4 regions of the Streptomyces sp. GMY02 genome follow, and region 1 is predicted to be linked to each of the others. Evidence: riboswitches for the same ligand, from Rfam matches in the RefSeq annotation. Region 1 holds a riboswitch; each other region holds the start of a gene.
What was found. Region 1 has a riboswitch for cyclic di-AMP ahead of KQY30_RS21980 (transglycosylase family protein). Riboswitches for the same ligand answer to the same signal wherever they lie in the genome.
Positions count from the first base shown of each region.

Region 2: another riboswitch for cyclic di-AMP. It lies ahead of KQY30_RS19235 (M23 family metallopeptidase); the one in region 1 lies ahead of KQY30_RS21980 (transglycosylase family protein).
Region 3: another riboswitch for cyclic di-AMP. It lies ahead of KQY30_RS04025 (LysM peptidoglycan-binding domain-containing M23 family metallopeptidase); the one in region 1 lies ahead of KQY30_RS21980 (transglycosylase family protein).
Region 4: another riboswitch for cyclic di-AMP. It lies ahead of KQY30_RS31180 (C40 family peptidase); the one in region 1 lies ahead of KQY30_RS21980 (transglycosylase family protein).

Region 1 covers NZ_CP077658.1:5,185,737-5,189,951, reverse strand. The annotation lists gene eno (phosphopyruvate hydratase) at 106-1,395, opposite strand; gene KQY30_RS21980 (transglycosylase family protein) at 1,663-2,487, opposite strand; cyclic di-AMP (ydaO/yuaA leader) riboswitch at 2,490-2,687, opposite strand; gene KQY30_RS37170 (transglycosylase family protein) at 3,130-4,032, opposite strand.
Region 2 covers NZ_CP077658.1:4,571,056-4,575,270, reverse strand. The annotation lists gene KQY30_RS19240 (PrsW family intramembrane metalloprotease) at 1-825, shown strand, start outside; partial or broken gene KQY30_RS19235 (M23 family metallopeptidase) at 869-1,902, opposite strand; cyclic di-AMP (ydaO/yuaA leader) riboswitch at 1,914-2,068, opposite strand; partial or broken gene KQY30_RS19230 (PP2C family protein-serine/threonine phosphatase) at 2,460-3,592, opposite strand; gene KQY30_RS19225 (TipAS antibiotic-recognition domain-containing protein) at 3,884-4,215, opposite strand, start outside.
Region 3 covers NZ_CP077658.1:970,071-974,285, forward strand. The annotation lists gene KQY30_RS04020 (SGNH/GDSL hydrolase family protein) at 181-1,026, opposite strand; gene KQY30_RS04025 (LysM peptidoglycan-binding domain-containing M23 family metallopeptidase) at 1,250-2,197, opposite strand; cyclic di-AMP (ydaO/yuaA leader) riboswitch at 2,202-2,395, opposite strand; gene KQY30_RS04030 (tyrosine-protein phosphatase) at 2,824-3,621, shown strand; gene KQY30_RS04035 (S8 family peptidase) at 3,753-4,215, shown strand, end outside.
Region 4 covers NZ_CP077658.1:7,314,993-7,319,207, forward strand. The annotation lists gene KQY30_RS31170 (helix-turn-helix transcriptional regulator) at 33-887, opposite strand; gene KQY30_RS31175 (ATP-binding protein) at 1,149-1,580, shown strand; gene KQY30_RS31180 (C40 family peptidase) at 1,737-2,210, opposite strand; cyclic di-AMP (ydaO/yuaA leader) riboswitch at 2,215-2,406, opposite strand; gene KQY30_RS31185 (hypothetical protein) at 2,740-3,048, opposite strand; gene KQY30_RS31190 (ATP-dependent Clp protease proteolytic subunit) at 3,056-3,709, opposite strand; partial or broken gene KQY30_RS36790 (hypothetical protein) at 4,016-4,215, opposite strand, start outside.

The DNA.
Region 1 (4,215 bases):
GAGCGGGCGCTCACGCGGAGCGCGAGCCCTGTGTGAGCCGTGCGTGAGCCGTGAAGCCCTGCGTGAGTCGGCTCGCGTGAGCCGTCTCGCGCGGGCCGTCGGACCCTACGCGGAGCGGAACCGCGGGAACGCGCTGCGCCCCGCGTACACCGCCGCGTCGTCGAGGATCTCCTCGATCCGCAGCAACTGGTTGTACTTGGCGACGCGGTCCGAGCGGGCCGGGGCGCCGGTCTTGATCTGGCCGCAGTTCACCGCGACGGCCAGGTCCGCGATCGTGACGTCCTCGGTCTCGCCGGACCGGTGGGACATCATGCACTTGAAGCCGTTGCGCTGCGCCAGCTCGACCGCGTCCAGGGTCTCGGTCAGCGAGCCGATCTGGTTGACCTTGACGAGCAGGGCGTTCGCCGAGCCCTCCTCGATACCGCGCGCCAGCCGCTCCGGGTTGGTCACGAACAGGTCGTCGCCGACGATCTGCACCTTGGAGCCGAGCTTGTCGGTGATGACCTTCCAGCCGGCCCAGTCGTCCTCGAAGAGCGGGTCCTCGATGGAGACGAGCGGGTACGCGGCGACCAGCTCCTCGTAGTACTCCGTCATCTCGGCGGCCGAGCGCGACTTGCCCTCGAACTCGTACGAGCCGTCCTTGTAGAACTCGGACGCGGCGACGTCGAGCGCGAGCGCGATGTCGCGGCCGGGCACATAACCGGCTTCCTTGATGGCCTCAAGGATCAGGTCGAGCGCGGCGCGGTTGGACTCCAGGTTCGGCGCGAAGCCGCCCTCGTCGCCCAGGCCGGTGGAGAGGCCCTTCTGCTTCAGGACCTTCTTGAGGGTGTGGTAGACCTCGGCGCCCCAGCGCAGCGCCTCGGAGAAGGACTCCGCGCCGATCGGAGCGATCATGAACTCCTGGATGTCCACGTTGGAGTCGGCGTGCGAGCCGCCGTTCAGGATGTTCATCATCGGAACGGGCAGCAGGTGCGCGTTCGGGCCGCCCAGGTAGCGGAAGAGCGGGAGGTCGGAGGCCTCGGAGGCGGCGTGCGCGACGGCGAGGGAGACACCGAGGATCGCGTTGGCGCCCAGCGAGCCCTTGTTCTCGGTGGCGTCGAGATCGATCATGGCCTGGTCGATCAGGCGCTGCTCGGTGGCGTCGTAGCCCACCAGCTCCGGGCCGAGCTGCTCGATGACCGCGAGGACGGCCTTCTCGACCCCCTTGCCCAGGTAGCGCTTGGGGTCTCCGTCACGGAGTTCCACGGCCTCGAACGCACCGGTGGAGGCACCGGAGGGGACGGCAGCACGGCCGGTGCTGCCGTCGTCGAGGCCGACCTCGACCTCGACCGTGGGGTTGCCTCGGGAGTCCAGGATTTCCCGGGCTACGACGACGTCGATGGACGGCACGAGCATCTCCTTCTGGGATGTGACGCGTGGAGTGCAGGGCCTCATTGGCCTTGCGGCAAGAGCCTAACCGTCCCCGGGGTACGGGCCCGTCGGCGCCCGCCCGCTGGGACGGAATGAGTACCCGAGCGCTCCTGGACAGGCCCCGGCCCGGCGCGCGTACGGGGGATCACGCGCCGGGCCGGGGCGGTCGGGTGGCCGATGAGGGCCGGGCGGAACGGACCGGTACGGCGATACCGCCGCGCCGGGCCGGTCCGTTCCGCGCCGGGCCGGCGGTCAGCGGAGGTGGAGCTGCTGTCCCGGGTAGATCAGGTCGGCGTCGCGGACGATGTCCTTGTTGAGGTCGAACAGCTTCTTCCAGCCGCCCTTGACATGGTGGACCGTGGCGATCCTGGACAGGGTGTCGCCGGACTTGACCTTGTACTCGCCGTCGCCCTTCTTGATCGTGCCGGTGCCGGTGGCGGCCCGGCTCTCGCCGCGCGAGGCGGGCTGCGCTCCGCTACGGGCTCCGCTGCCTGCGGACTCCTGCCGGGGCTGCGTCCGCTGCTGGGCGGCCTGATCGCCCGTACCGGAACCGGAACGGGAGCTGGAACCGGAGCCCGAGCCGGACCCGGAAGCCGAGCCGGATCCGGAGCCCGAACCCGAGCCGGCCGAGCCGCCGTCGTACGCCGCGCCCGAGAGGTTCACCCCGCAGGTGGGCCACGCGCCCTTGCCCTGGCCCGCGAGGACCTTCTCGGCGACGGCGATCTGCTGGGACTTGGAGGCGAGATCGGCCCTGGCCGCGTACGCCGTACCTCCGTAGGCGGCCCAGGTGGAGCTGCTGAACTGGAGTCCCCCGTAGTAGCCGTTGCCGGTGTTGATGGACCAGTTGCCGCCGGACTCGCACTGCGCGACCCGGTCCCACTCGGACGCGGTCGCGGCGGAGGCGGAGGTGGCGCCGATCAGCGGGACCGCCACGGCGGCACCGGTGATCCCGGCGAGCGCGGCGTAACGGGCGGTCGTGGAGCGGGCGGGACGACGGTGCTTGCCCTTGCCGGAACGGCCGGACCGGCCGGCTTCGCTGACATCGCTGACATGGCTGACACGACTGGCACGCAGCATGGAACTCTCCTCACCGACGCCTACGAGGTGAGCTGTCGGGTTCGGGCTGTGAGCTGCCCGGCCGGGTGTGACGGGTCCTGTCCCACGGACAGCACCCGGCGCACCCGGCTTCACCCCGAGCCGGTCGCCGGCCGTCTCTCGACGGCCGGGCCCGGCACAAACCGTGGTTCCCCCGCTCCTGCCTCCGGCGCTTGACGCGAACTACTTCCCTTCGGCCGCCGGCAGGATTCGGCGTGACGGTCGACGGGGCCCGCGGTGCGAGCGGTTCAGACCGTAATCACAGGCCCATCGGTTCATCAAAGAAGTACATCGGGGACAAAAATCCCCTTAACGACCTTCCAGGTTTAGGCGTTTCGGCTGGTGAGGACCTAAGTCGGCGCAACGCACAGGTCAAAAGTCCTCAGTTGCCGCAAAGAGACGCTTGTCTCACTTGCGCAGAAGAGGACATAGAGCGGCGAACCGCCCCGCCGACAGCCGGGCCGGCTCCCCGGCGAACGGCTTCTGTTTCACATCCGGATCAGGACCCTGACCAGGGCATACGGGCCGCCGGTCGAGCCGGGGACGAGCGGCGGACGAGCGCGGGTCGAGCTAATGGCCCGCCCGGGGCGGGCCGGGGGCGGGCGACGCCCACCCCCGTTCACCTCACAGCCACCCGCCGGGCACCTTCAGACCGTCAGCGATGAGCCAGTTGCGCTCGGCGGGCCGGTCGGCGTCCGCGGCGCCGGAGGCGTCCGAGGCGTCCGGCAGGACATCCGTACTCCGTGACAGTCCGTCACCCCGTGAGGCATGACGACCGTATTCATAGCCTTCGCCCGAGGTGTCCGGTACGGCGTCCTCCTGGGCCGCCGGGCCGCGGTGCTTGCCGGTGGCCGAGTCGCTGCCGCCGACCGCCGTGCCGCCGAGGCCGCCGGGAAGGGCGCTCTCGATGCCGTCGGCGCCGGGCGTACCCTCCGTACCGTCCGTGCCCTCGGCGGAAGCGGAGGCTCCGGGCGTGGGGGCGACGGCCGAACCGGAGGGGACCGACTCGCCCGGCCGCGCGCTCGCGCCGGCGGACGGGGAGGACGTGCCGCCAGGAGTGGCCGAGGGGCCGTCCGACGGACCGGTGCTCGCCTTGCCCTTCGGGGCCTTGACGCGGTCCGAGTCGCCGCCGAGGTCGATGTCCGGAAGCAGGGCGTCCACCAGACCGGAGACCGGGGCGCAGCTCGACCAGGCCTTCACGCCCTCCGCCGAGAGCACCTTCTCGGCTATCGCTATCTGCTGGGAACGGCTGGCGAGGTCGGGCCGGGCCGCGTACTCCCCGCCGCCGAAGGCGTCCCAGGTCTCCTGGGTGAACTGGAGGCCGCCGTAGTGGCCGTTGCCCAGGTCCGCGCTCCACATGCCGCCGCTCTCGCACTCGGCGACCCGGTCCCAGGTGGAACCGTCGGCGGCGCTGGCACCGGAGGCGGCGAACAGCGGGATGGCGATGGCCGAACCGGTCACCCCCGCGGCGACGATCAGAGCGGGAGCCTGGCGTGGTCTGCGGTGTCGGCCGTTCCCGGAGCGCATGCGATTGCCTTCCGTGTGACTGTCGTTTCGACTACGGCGATGGTGCTGCTGAGTCGTCGGTGAACGTAGCGGTACTCGAACGCCTGTCACAAGTCGATGCAGCGGAGATCACGTGAAAGTCACAGTCTTGACGACCCGTCAGTTATTCGGGCTTGACGAGACGCGGTACGGCGGCGAAACCGG
Region 2 (4,215 bases), 610 kb from region 1:
CTGTTCCGCAGGAGGGAGTTCACCGGGCTGGTCGACGGGGTCGTGTTCGCGGGCTTCACCGCCACCGGCTTCGCCTTCACCGAGAACATCCTGTATCTCGGCAGCGCCTTCGGCGAGGACCGGAGCATGGGCAGCGCGGGCCTGGCCTCCGTCACGGCCGCGACCTTCTTCGTACGGGTGGTGCTGTCGCCGTTCGCGCACCCGCTCTTCACCGTGCTCACGGGCATCGGCTTCGGGCTGGCGGCGATGGCCCCGCGCCGCCGGCGAATACGCAGGTTCGTCCTGCCGCTGCTCGGACTGGCGCTGGCGATGGGCACGCACGCGCTGTGGAACGGCTCGTCGTCGCTCTTCGGTCCGTACGGCTTCTACGCGGTGTACGGGCTGTTCATGGTCCCGGTCTTCGGTCTGGTGACCTGGCTGGCGATCTGGAGCAGACAGCGCGGGCTGCGGACGGTCGCGGCCGAGCTGCTCGCGTACGCCGAGGCCGGCTGGCTGCCGTCGGCCGCACCCCAGGCGCTGTCCTCGATGCGGGCGCGCACCGTGGCGCGCGATTTCGCACACCGTACGTTCGGACCGCAGGCGGCCAGGGCGGTGGTGGAGTACGAGGCGTCCGCGACGACCCTGGCGTTCCTGCGCCACCGCGCCCGCCGCGGCACGGCGGGACCGGACTTCGCGGGGCGCGAGCGTGAGCTGCTGGACCGGCTGTGGGCCCGTGGGGGTACGGCAGGGCCCGCGCTGACCTTCGCCGCGCGGGCCACCGGACGGGTACGGGTGCCGCCGCCGTACATCGACTACGACGGCTTCAACCCGTACCGCCAGTACTGAACCCCGGCACGGAGGAAACCCGTGCCGGAGGGAGGAGCAAGCGTCAGGGAGTCAGGCCCTTGTCGGCCAGCCAGCTCATCGGGTCGATGCCCGTGCCGTCCGCGGTGTGCACTTCGAGGTGCAGATGCGGCCCGGTCACATTGCCGGTCGCGCCGACCCGCCCGATGGTCTCGCCGGTGGTGACCTTCTGTCCGGCGGTGACGGTCATCGAGGACTGGTGGCAGAACCACAGCTCCGTACCGTCGTCCAGTTGCAGGATCGTGCGGTAGCCGTACGAGCCCGACCAGCCGGCCGAGGTGATCGTGCCGCTGTGCACGGCCTTGATGGGCGTGCCCGTCGGGGCGGCGAAGTCCAGGCCGGTGTGGTAGCCGGAGGACCACATGGAGCCGGACTGGCCGAAGGTGGAGGTGATCGTGTACGAGGAGGTCGGCAGGGTGAAGCTGGCGGCCAGCTTCGCGAGGCGCTCCGCCTCCGCCTTGGCCTTGGCTTCCGCCTCGGCCTTCTTCCGTGCCTCTTCGGCCTTCTTCTCGGCCTCGGTCTGCTGCTTCTTCGCCAGCGCCGCGGCCTGCTCGGCCGCCGCGCGCTCCGCGGCCGCCTTCTCGGCGGCGTCGGCCTCGTTCTGCTGCTGCTCGGCCTGCTGGAGGATCCGGGCCCGCAGGGCCTCGCCGGCGTCGGTGGCACCCTGCTCGGCGTCCGCCGTCGTCATCCCGGCGGTGGTGAGGGGCGCGCTGGCCAGCGGATCGGGCTCGGTGTCGTCGTTCCCCGCCAGCGACCCCATGCCCGGCAGGGAGCCGGCGTCGGGGAGGTTGTCCGTGATGGCGTCCGGCAGGGATATGGAGACCGGGGGCTTGTCCTGCGCGGTGGCCATGCCGCCCGCGCCGACGGCGGCTATGACCCCGACGCCGAGGACCGTGGAGCTACGGGCGAAGCCGTTGCGCTGCTTGCCGACGCGGTGCCTGCCGCGTACCGGGCGTATGGATTCCTCGGTCGGGTTCCACTCCCCCAGGCCCGCTCCGGCTCGTCACCGAACGGGGTGGTTTCGAAGGGGGCGGTGGGGGCAGGCTGATTGGACGCCACTGAGGCGCACTCCTTTCCTTCCTTCTCGCCTACCGGGTTAGCTGACGGGTTCGGAGCAGGAAGGTCTCCTACGGGTGCTCTGAGCTGCGCGGAGCAGCAAAGAACTCCCGATTCACCCCAATTGGTGGTTCCCCGGTTCCCTTGCGGGATTCGGCGCGTGCGCACGGTGCCATCTCTTGCGACGGCTGGGACGACCGCGCTGCGTTATCGAACGTTAATAGAGACCGGGCCCTTATTCCAAGCCGTTCCGGGTGATCATTAACAACTTCGCATCGGACACACCAGGGCACATGCATACGCAATCGGGCGAGCTGACTGCCTTTCAGTGCATCTCGCATACCTGACGGTCTGTCAAATGTTATGCGGAGTGGCACGCGCCGATCACATACAGTCGCGACGGCCATCACGGAGCCGACGCGCATCACGGAACGGGCCGACATCACGAAGCCGCCGACTGTCACGGAGCCGGTCCCGGCCGACCGTCGCGGAGCCGGCGGCTGTCACGGAACCGGTCCCGGCCGGCCGTCGCGGGCCCGGTCACGGAACCACGGGCCCGGTCATGGAACCAGCGGTATGGTCCTGCGCCGCTCCGGCTGCCCCTCCGTCGGCCGGCTGACCGCCAGCAGCGCCATGTCGTCCTGGCTCCCGGTGCCGCCCGTGTGCCGCCGTACGTCGTCGATCAGCGCCTGGAGCAGTTCGTCGGGCCCCTGGAAGATCCGCCCGTCGAGCCGCTCGCGCGGCAGGTAGAAGACCCCGTGCGCGTCGCGTGCCTCGGTGAGCCCGTCGGTGTAGAAGAGCAGCGTCGCCCCCATCGGATAGGTGGCCTGCTCCGCCCGGTCCGGCCAGGCACCCAGATCGCTCATCCCGAGCGGCAGCGCCGGGTCCCGTGTCTCCAGCATGCACACGGCTCCGTCCTCGCACATCAGCAGCGGATCGGGGTGGCCCCGGTTGACGAGCCGTACCACTCCCCCGTCGTGCGGGATCTCCGCGATTACGGCCGTGGTGAACCCTTCGAAGGCGTCAAGACCGCCCCGCCGCGACCCGTCGCGTTTGAGAGCGCGCTCCAGTCTCTGCGCGACCCCCTCCAGCGACGGCTCCTGCTCGGCGGCCTCCCGGAACGACCCGATGACCACCGCCACCGCTTCGACCGCCTCAAGCCCCTTCCCCCGTACGTCCCCGACCACCAGACGTACTCCGTACGGCGTGTCCTGTACGGCGAAGAGGTCGCCGCCGATGAACGCGCCCTCCTGCGCCGCCTCGTACCGCGCGGCGATACGGAGCCCCCGATCCGCTCCGCGGGTCTCGGCAGCACCGCCCGCTGGGCGGTCTCGGCGATGATGCGGGCGGAGGCGAGCCGCTGACCGCTGCGGCGCAGCACCCCGCTGATGTACAGCGCGAGGAGCGAGACGACCAGCACGGTCAGCACTTCACTGAGGGACTCCAGCGACATGAGCGAGCTGGCGTAGAGATGCACCGCCACTTCGGCGAGGAGCGAGGCGATGGCGACCAGCAGCGTGCCGATCATCGGGTAGAACGGGGCGGCGACCAGCGGGGCGGCAGCGTAGAGCGGGCCGGCCGTGACCCGTGTCGGGGTCACGAAGTCGAAGACCACGCCGACCACGATCACGAGCACCGGGAGAAAACGGACCAGCCGCCGCCCGGTACGGACCCGGCTGCTGGGAATCGGCATCCCGTCGCCCGACACGGGACCGGCGATGTCGTCGGCGCGCCGGCCCCCGTTGCTCAGCGGCTCCGTGAGCTTCCTCAGCTTCCCCACCAGTGGTCACCTGCCTAGGGCTACGGACGGTACCGCGCCCCACCCAGGCTGTCCGCTGCCACGTCCGGGGGCGACTCGCCGTCGGCCGAGTGGGCTAGGGAGCCGGTCGGACCGGCCCGCCTTCCCAGCAGGTCAGACGGCCAGTCGGGGATCCGGCCGGTCGTTCGTTCGGCCGGCCGGTCCGTGAATCGGCCGGTCGTTCAGTCAGTCGGTCAGGTGGCGCTCGGCGTACACCTTCATGGCGTCTCGTACGAGCACTGCTGTCCCTTTACGGTACTTGTCATATGCGGCTGTGAAACGTTCGTCATCCACATACATGGACGAGACGCCGATGACATACGACTTGGTGGCCTCGACCGTCACCGAGAGCCATGCGCAGTGACGCCGGGCGATGTCCTGCGCCTCGTCGCTGTCGGGGGCGAGTCCCGCCTCCTTGGCCCGTCCCCAGTCGCGGGCGATGGTCTCGTGCCGGTCCTGGAACTCCTTCTGCTCCTGTTCGCTCAGCGAGCGCCACCAGCGGTCACCCTTCTCGTACG
Region 3 (4,215 bases), 4.2 Mb from region 1:
CACAGCGCCGTTGTCGGGCTCTCCCCTGGCCGGCGCCACACCGGAGGACCCCTTCGGCTCGGTTATCGCCAAGGCGGGAGCGGCCCATGCGGCAACGCCGCACGGTCCATTCTGATGAGTGAAAATCACTCCGAACCGGAACTCGTAGCCAAAATCGACGTCATCCCCCCGGCTCCGTCCTCACTGCCTCAGCGGCAGCAGATCCGGACGCTTGGCCTCCACATGGTCGCCCGAGGACTCCCCGCGCAACCGGCGCCCGATCCAGGGCACCAGATACTCGCGCGCCCAGTTGATGTCGTCCCGCCGCACCTCGAATGCACCGCGCGGCGGCTGCGGCGGCCACGCCTGGTCCGGATCGGCGGGTACGTCGAGCCCGAGCACCTGCGCGGCACGCAGCGCGACCCGGGTGTGGCCCTCGGGGGACAGATGCAGCCGGTCGTCGTCCCATGCCCGCCTGTCCTGGACGGACTTGAGGGACCAGAGATCGAGCACCGGACAGTCATAGCGGTCGGCGATCGCCCGTACATGAGCGGTGTACGTGGCGATCTTGCCGCGCAGATGCCGGAGTACGGGAACGCCCCGGGTGTCGAAGCCGGTCGTCACCATGACCGTGCCGACAGCGCCGGTGAGATCAGCGACGGCCCGCTCGAAACGCTCGGCCACATCGTCCGGATCGGTGCCCGGCCGGATGATGTCATTGCCGCCGGCACAGAAGGTCACCAGGTCGGGGGCGAGTTCCTTCGCCCGGGGGAGCTGCTCGTCGACGATCTGGTCCAGGAGCCGGCCGCGTACGGCGAGATTCGCGTACCGGAAATCACCGTGCACGGTGTCCGGGGCGTCCCCGGAGAACGCCGCCCCGTCCGCCAGCCGGTCGGCCAGCAGCACCGCCAGCCGGTCCGCCCAGCCGACATACCGTCCGTCGGGTCCGGGATCGCCCACGCCCTCCGTGAAGCTGTCACCGACCGCCGTGTACGACGTGTACGACCCGAATACGCCTCTTCTTCTTGATCTCGAATCGTCTGCCACAGCAGGATATCTTTCCCCCGCAGATGTGGCCTACGCGACCGTAGGGAGGGCTTGACGGCTGGTGAGATATGCCATCGGTCAATTTTCGGCCAACCGGGAATAGGCGCAACGGCCTCTGCCCGGCGCAGAAGCGCCGGGCAGAGGTACGAGCTACGAGCTGCGCAGAGGTACAGGCTACGAGGTAAGAGGTACCGCTGTTCCGCCCCTTGGATGCTGTCGTCGCTCAGATGTCGACACCCTGATCGCGGAGGTACGCCAGCGGGTCGATGTCCGAACCGTAGTCCGGTCCGGTACGGATCTCGAAGTGCAGGTGCGGACCGGTGACATTGCCGGTGGCGCCGGAGAGACCGATCTGCTGGCCCTCGCTGACCGTGTCGCCCTCGGAGACGGAGATGGAGGACAGATGGGCGTACTGCGAGTAGTGGCCGTCGCTGTGCTGGATGACGACCTCGTTGCCGTACGAGCCGCCCCAGTCCGCCGTCACGACCGTGCCCGCGCCGACCGCCTTCACCTCGGTGCCCGAGGAGACGAGGAAGTCCACACCGGTGTGGTAGCCGCTGGCCCAGGAACTGCCGGAGGCGTGGTACGGAGTGCCGATCTCGACATCGTCGACGGGCGTGGTGAAGCCCGAACCGCTGCTCTGGTCCGGCGAGTCCGAGGGCGCGGGAGCCGCCCCGGAGTCGTCCGCCGGCGTGGTGGTGGACGGGTCCGGGGAATCGGAGGAGTCGGACGGCTTCGCCGGGGCTGCGGGCTTGGCGTGGTGCCCGCCCCTGGCCTTGATGGTCAGCTTCAGCCCGGGGTGGATCAGCGACGGGTCGGGTCCTACGGCCTCGCGGTTGTCCGCGTACAGCTTCTTCCAGCCGCCGTGGACATGCTGCTGACTGGCGATCCTGGACAGATAGTCGCCCGCGACCACGGTGTAGGTCCGCGTCCTCTGATGGGACTTCTTGGCGGCGGCCTTCTTCTCGGTGGAATGCGCGGACTGCTCCGCGGAGAGCTGGTGCTCGGGAACGGCCTGGGGGGCGGTGGCGGGCGCGGCCTTCTCGGCGGCGTGGGCGCCGGTGGCGCCTATGAGCGGAAGTGCGATGGCGGCTCCGCCGGTGCCGGCGGCTATGAATCCGCGCGATACCGGGTTGGCCTTGGGACGGCGGTGCTTACCCTTCGCGGGCATGGCGAATTCCTCTCCGGCGCCTGCGAGGTGAGCTGTCGGGTTCGGACTGGAGATGCCCGGTCGCGTATGGTGCGCGACTTCACCCCGAGCCGTTCCGGAGTTTCCGGATCGGCGTACTACCTGGTTCCCCCGCTCCTGCCACGCGTTGCTGGTCGGATGTGAATTCCGAGCGGCGGCAGGATTCGGCGTTCCGCCCGGAGTGAGGGTGAATTTAAGCGAGCGGGACGAGCGGAACAAGCATTTCTATTCCCCCGGCTGAACTTCTTCTGAACTTCCTCGCATTTATCCCGGCATTACCGGTCACCCTGTGTGGACCGCGGTCGCCAATTTCCGCTTCGGCTCGGGAGATCCGGTACGGAGAGCCGCCACGGAACGTCACGAATATGATCCTGCTCACGGGCGGGTTCCCATCTCATCCGTGAACAGGACAGGCCATACAGAATCACTCAATACGGACAGATCGACATTTGACCGATATTCACGGTCGTGCAATGTGGCATGCGATGTCCGAATAGTCCCGCAGGAATCCCGACACTCGAACTGATTGCCCTGGGAACAGATGTCGTAGGGTCAGAGGTCGACCTTGTCGGCGAGCCGCGCCGGCATCGGACATGGAGGAGCAGGCCGTGACGCAGCAGGTCCCGTCGACAGAGCCCGAGCTGGCCGGCGTGCGCAACTTCCGTGATGTCGGCGGACTGCCCACCACGGACGGCAGGCGGGTGAGGACCGGAAGACTCTTCCGCAGCGGCCATCTCGCCAACGCCACCGCGGCAGACGCGGCCTTTCTCGCCTCCCTCGGCCTCCATACGATCTTCGACTTCCGCAATGCCGCCGATCTGAAGCTCGACGGCGCGGATGTGGAGCTGCCCGGCGTACGGAATGTGAACATCCCGCTCACCGACCCGGCCGACGGCGCCGAGTTCTGGCGGATGGTCAGGGACGGCGACCTCGACCAGCTCCGCTCGCTCCTCGCGGACGGCAGGGCCGCGGCCCGGATGACCGGATCGTACCGGTCGATCATCACGGACCGTACCGCCGAGCACAGCCGGGTCCTGCACGCCCTGGCCGAGGACAGCATGCCCGCGCTGATGCACTGCGCGGCGGGCAAGGACCGGGCCGGTCTGTCCATCGCGGTGGCCCTGCTCGCGGTCGGGGTGGAGCCCGAGGCGATCGAGGCGGACTATCTGAAGTCGAACGACCCGCACCGCCGCTATCCGGTCCGGCGCAGCGACAACGCCCCCGAAGGGATGTCGGGCGAGGTGATGGAGCTGCTCAGGCCGCTCTTCGACGCGCGCGCCGAGTATCTCGCCACGGCCTTCGAGACGATCGACAAGACCTGGGGCGGCACCGAGGCGTATCTCACCGAGGGCCTGGGGCTCTCCCCCGAGACACGTGAACGGCTGCGCGCCCGCCTTCTCGACTAGATCGGCCCCGGCGGTGTCGTGGTTGGGACATGTCCCAACCACGACACCGTGAATCAGTGACAGCCCCTCCGCCGCTACCAGATTCTGTCCAACACCGCGTGACCACGGAGTTGAACGAAGGGGCTGGACAGATGAGACGTATCCGCCTGACGGCGGCGGTATCGATGGCCTTGCTGATGACCGCGGGTGCCATGGCGCCGGTTTCGGCCCAGGCCGCCGCCGCTTCGGCCCGGGCCACCGCCGCTTCCGCCCGGTCCGCCGCCCAGGACCCCGGTACTGCCGCGCCCGCCCCCGCGGGCACCGCCGCGACGGTACGGCTGATCACCGGTGACCGGGTGACGCTCGGCACGGGCCCGGACGGAAAGCGCGCGGCCTCGGTCGTGCCAGGACCCGGCCGCGACGGTGTCCTCTTCCAGACCGCCGAGCAGAACGGCCGGCTGACCGTACTTCCCTCCGACGCCATGGACCTGGTCTCCGCCGGAACACTCGACCGCGAACTCTTCGATGTGACCGCGCTCGTCGCGCAGGGGTACGACGAGGTCCACACTTCCACGTTGCCGCTGATCGTCTCGCAGCCGGCCGGGGCAGCGGCCG
Region 4 (4,215 bases), 2.1 Mb from region 1:
GGGCTGTGCGAGGTGGGCGGACATGATGCTCCCTACACGCCGTCACCGATCCCGGCGATGAGATCCACTGATTCTTCGGGCGGGAGGGCATGCGCCTGCATCGTACGGAACGCGGCGCAGTACGCCTCAAGGTCTTCTTTCCGTTCCAGATAGAGGCTATTCGTCAAATGGTCGAGAACGACCAAATCCAGATCAGCAATATGCGGGAATGAGAAGACAACGAAAGGCCCGGAGAGTCCGACATAGCCGCCCCCGGTGAACGGGAGCACCTGGAGACAGACCTGCGGCAGCGCGGCCAGCTCGGACAGCCGGCGGAGCTGACCCCGCATCACCCCGGGACCGCCCACCTCGCGCCGGAGCACCGCCTCGTCCAGTACGGCATACAGTTCGAGCGGCGCCGCGGAGTGCAGCACCTCCTGCCGGGCGAGCCGTACCTCGACCAGGGAGTCGACCGTCGTGGCGGGCAGACCGTCCAGCGCCGCGCGGGTCACGGCGCGCGCGTAGTCCGGCGTCTGGAGCAGTCCCGGCACCACCGAGGTCTCCAGCGTACGGGCCGAGGAGGCCTGGGACTCCAGGCTGATGAAGTCCCGGTAACGGGGCGGGATCACCCCGCCGTACGCCTTCCACCACCCCGGCCCGCCGCCCGTGATGCCCGCCAACGCGCCCAGCAGTGCCCGCAGTTGAGGATCCGAGATGCCCAGCGCGTCCAGCAGCGCCGCCAGGTCCTCGTCCTTCACCCCGCTGACGCCGGTCTCGATCCGGCTCACCTTCGACTGGTGCCAGCCCAGCAGCCGCGCCGTCTCGCCACTGGTGAGCCCCGCCCGTTGGCGCAGCCTGCGCAATTCCTCCCCGAGCCTGCGCCGGCGTACCGCCGGAATATGCCGCATGATTAATTCCCTTCCCCGAACCGCTTCGGTAAGCGTCTCGTACGCGCCAGGGCGCCGCGGCGGAGAAGTTATCTTTTCGCCGCCCAAATACGGTCTCGCGTCGCAGAGTTCACCACTTTGAGCGACAGATATATGCAGATCTCGGTGGATCGGCGATGCGAACGGCAGGATGAGTGGCACGCTGAGCACAGTCCGAGGCCGTCCGCGCAGTCATCCGTACTGCGCCGGAGTCAGGTCCGGCGGGAAAGGGACGGCGTCGCCATGGCAGACCATCAGGAAGCATCCATCACGCTGCCGAGCGATCCCGCGTCGGTACCGGCGGCCCGAAGATATGTCGCGGACCTGCTGACCGAGTGGGGTCTGCCGGGGGAGGCCGAGACGGCCGACGCCGTGCGGCTGATCGTCTCGGAGCTGGCGACCAACGCCGTGCAGCACACCTTCGGCCAGTCGCCCACCTTCACCGTGGAGATCGTGCTCGACCGGGACGAACAGCTCAGGGTCGGGGTGACGGACAGTCATCCCCGCTGGCCGCAGCGGCTGCCTGCGGCCGTGCAGCAGGACAATGGCCGCGGCATGGTGATCGTCCGCTCGCTGACGGCGGAGGGCGGCGGACAGGTGACGGTCACGCCGACCGCGGAGGGTGGCAAGACGGTCTGGATCGCACTGCCCTGGACGGTGCCGGTCCAGAGCTGATCCGCGTCAGGCTCTTGTACGGCCTTGCGGGTATGGCCTTGCTCGTACGGTCTTCCTGGTGCGGCTTTCTTCGTACGGCTTGGCTGCTTCGTACGGCTTGGGGGACTCCCCGGACCGGCCGGGCGCGCACCGGCCGGTCCGGGCATGTCGTGCCGGTCAGTTCACCCGGCCGTAGAGGGCGTTCCGGGACCAGATGCGTTCGAGCCGTACGAGCGCACCGGTCTTCGGCGAGTGCCAGATCTTCCCGCGTCCGGCGTAGATACCGACGTGGTAGACGTAGCCTCGCGAGTGGAAGAACACCAGGTCGCCCTTGCGCCGGTGGGAGGCCGGGATGTGGCGCGTCTTGTTGTACTGCTGGTGGGCGGTGCGCGGGAGCTTCTTGCCCGCCTTCTTGAACGAGTAGAGCGTCAGGCCCGAGCAGTCGAAGCGATGGGGCCCGGTGGCACCCCACTGATAGGGGGAGCCCGCCTTGGAAGCGGCCACCCGTAGGGCCTTGGCCGCGCGTGTGGCGGCCTGGGCCTCGGACGTGGCGCCGGGCGCCAGTATCGTGCCGCCGACCGCCGCGATGGTGAGGACCGACACGGCACCGGCCCGGGACAACAGAGACGGGACATTTGTCTGCGCATTCATCGCGCAACCCTTCGTCAGCCGCCTGTGAAGGATGACCTGTCGGGTTCGGACAGGCGAAGATGCCCGGCCGCGTCAGCGGCTTCACCCCAAGAGACGGCCTCGTAACGGACTGCGTGGCCGTCCCGTACTGCTCGGGTCCTCCACTCCTGCCGATCCACTCCTGTCGACCAGTCATCCGGAACGGCGGCAGGACTCGGCGTCCGCCCGGACCGCCCCGCCGTGGATGGCGGGGGCTTGTCGTCCCAGGGATCTTGGCCCGTAATCAGATGAATTCCGAGGAGAAACGACGCTATGTGAAGTTCGTCACGCCTGTTCCAAACGGGTGGCGGAGCGGTGTGTCGTTCCGGGGCTCCGGACCCCGATGAGTGCCGTACCTGCAGGCAGCCGGGGTGCGCTTCGCGCGTCCGGCCGCCCTGCGCAACTTGACTCCCCCCGTGTGTCCCGTCGTGTCGTACGTCGTACGGGCCAAGCGTTCCCGTACGGACGCCCTCCATACGGGAACGGACGGGGTGTCATGGCGTGTCGGGGCTCATTCGATGACCTCGGGAGGCAGTGCCACGCGCCCGGCGCGCCGCTGGCCGTCCAGCACCCGCAGCGCGCGGACCAGCGTCGCGCTGTGCAGCTCGGTCTCGCCCCGCATGTGCATCGCCGTCAGGGCGTCCCGCAGGGCCGTGGCCTGCGCGGGCAGCGCCTGTGCCGCCCGCAGCGCGCTGTAGGTGTCCGAGCCGCGTGCCGGGTTGATCCGTCCCAGCAGATCGACGACCTGGAGGAAGCTGTCGACGAAGTCCCCCTCGGCGCGGGTCAGTGCCGGCAGCGGCGGAGGTTCGGGTGGCGGCATCGGCGTGTCACCGCCTGCCGTGCGAACCGAAGGGGTGTCCCGTGGTGAGGGACGTCTTGCGGTTCTGGACCACGTGATCGACCAGACCGTACGCCTTGGCGTCGGCCGCGGTGAAGATCCGGTCCCGCTCGATGTCCTCGGTGATGCGTTCCTCGCTCTGACCGGTGTGCCGGGAGAGCAGCGACGCCAGCACGGCGCGCAGCCGCAGCAGTTCCTCCGCCTGGATCACCAGATCCGACGGCTGCCCCCTGACCGGCTCCTCGATCGCGGGCTGCTGTACGACGACACGCGCGCCCGGCAGCGCCATCCGCTTCCCGGGCGTGCCGGCCGCCAGCAGGAGGGCGGCGGTGGAGGCGGCCTGGCCGAGGCAGGTCGTCTCCACGTCGCAGGTGACGAGCTGCATCGTGTCGTAGATCGCGGACATGGCGCTGAGCGAGCCGCCCGGGGAGTTGATGTAGAGGCTGATGTCCCGGTCGGGCGCGGCGTATTCGAGATGCAGGAACTGCGCGATCACGTCGTTGGCGGCGGTGTCGTCGACGGCGGTGCCGAGGAAGATGATCCGCTCGTCCAGGAGCTTGGAGTACGGATCGAGCGTGCGGAACCCGCCGGAGGTGCGCTCGGTGAACTCGGGCAGGACATAGCGGGCCGAAGGACGGTGCATCGGTTACCTTTCCACAGGACTCTGGTACGTAAAAAATGTACAGGACGTACAGGTCGTTTGATGGGGAGCAGATTCTAGTGATCCACAATCACAGCAGGTCAGACCGTGTTTACGCTGATCGTGAAGCAGGTTTCTCTCACGACCATCCGGTATGTTCAGGCAGCCGCGTCGCCCTCGAAGCCGAGCAGAACCGTGAGGTGATCCGAGGCGGCGCGCAGGTCCTCGGGGCTCGGATGGACATAGACGCGCTTCGTGAACGGCGCGCTCACGTGGCCTTGTCCCTGCCGAGAATCTCGTCCGTGCGGTTCAGGCCGCATGCTGGTACTCGTGGAGGGTGTTGCCGAGGCGGTCGCGTTGGCGTATGTCGAGGTGGGCGATGGCGTCCGGGTCGGTGATCGGCGGAGGCAGGGGGTGCAGCGGGCGCGGGCGTCTGCGATGCCTTGGTGGGGCCGGTGGGAGTTGTAGTGCTGTTCGAACTCGCGCAGGGCGTGGAGCAGGTGGCGCTG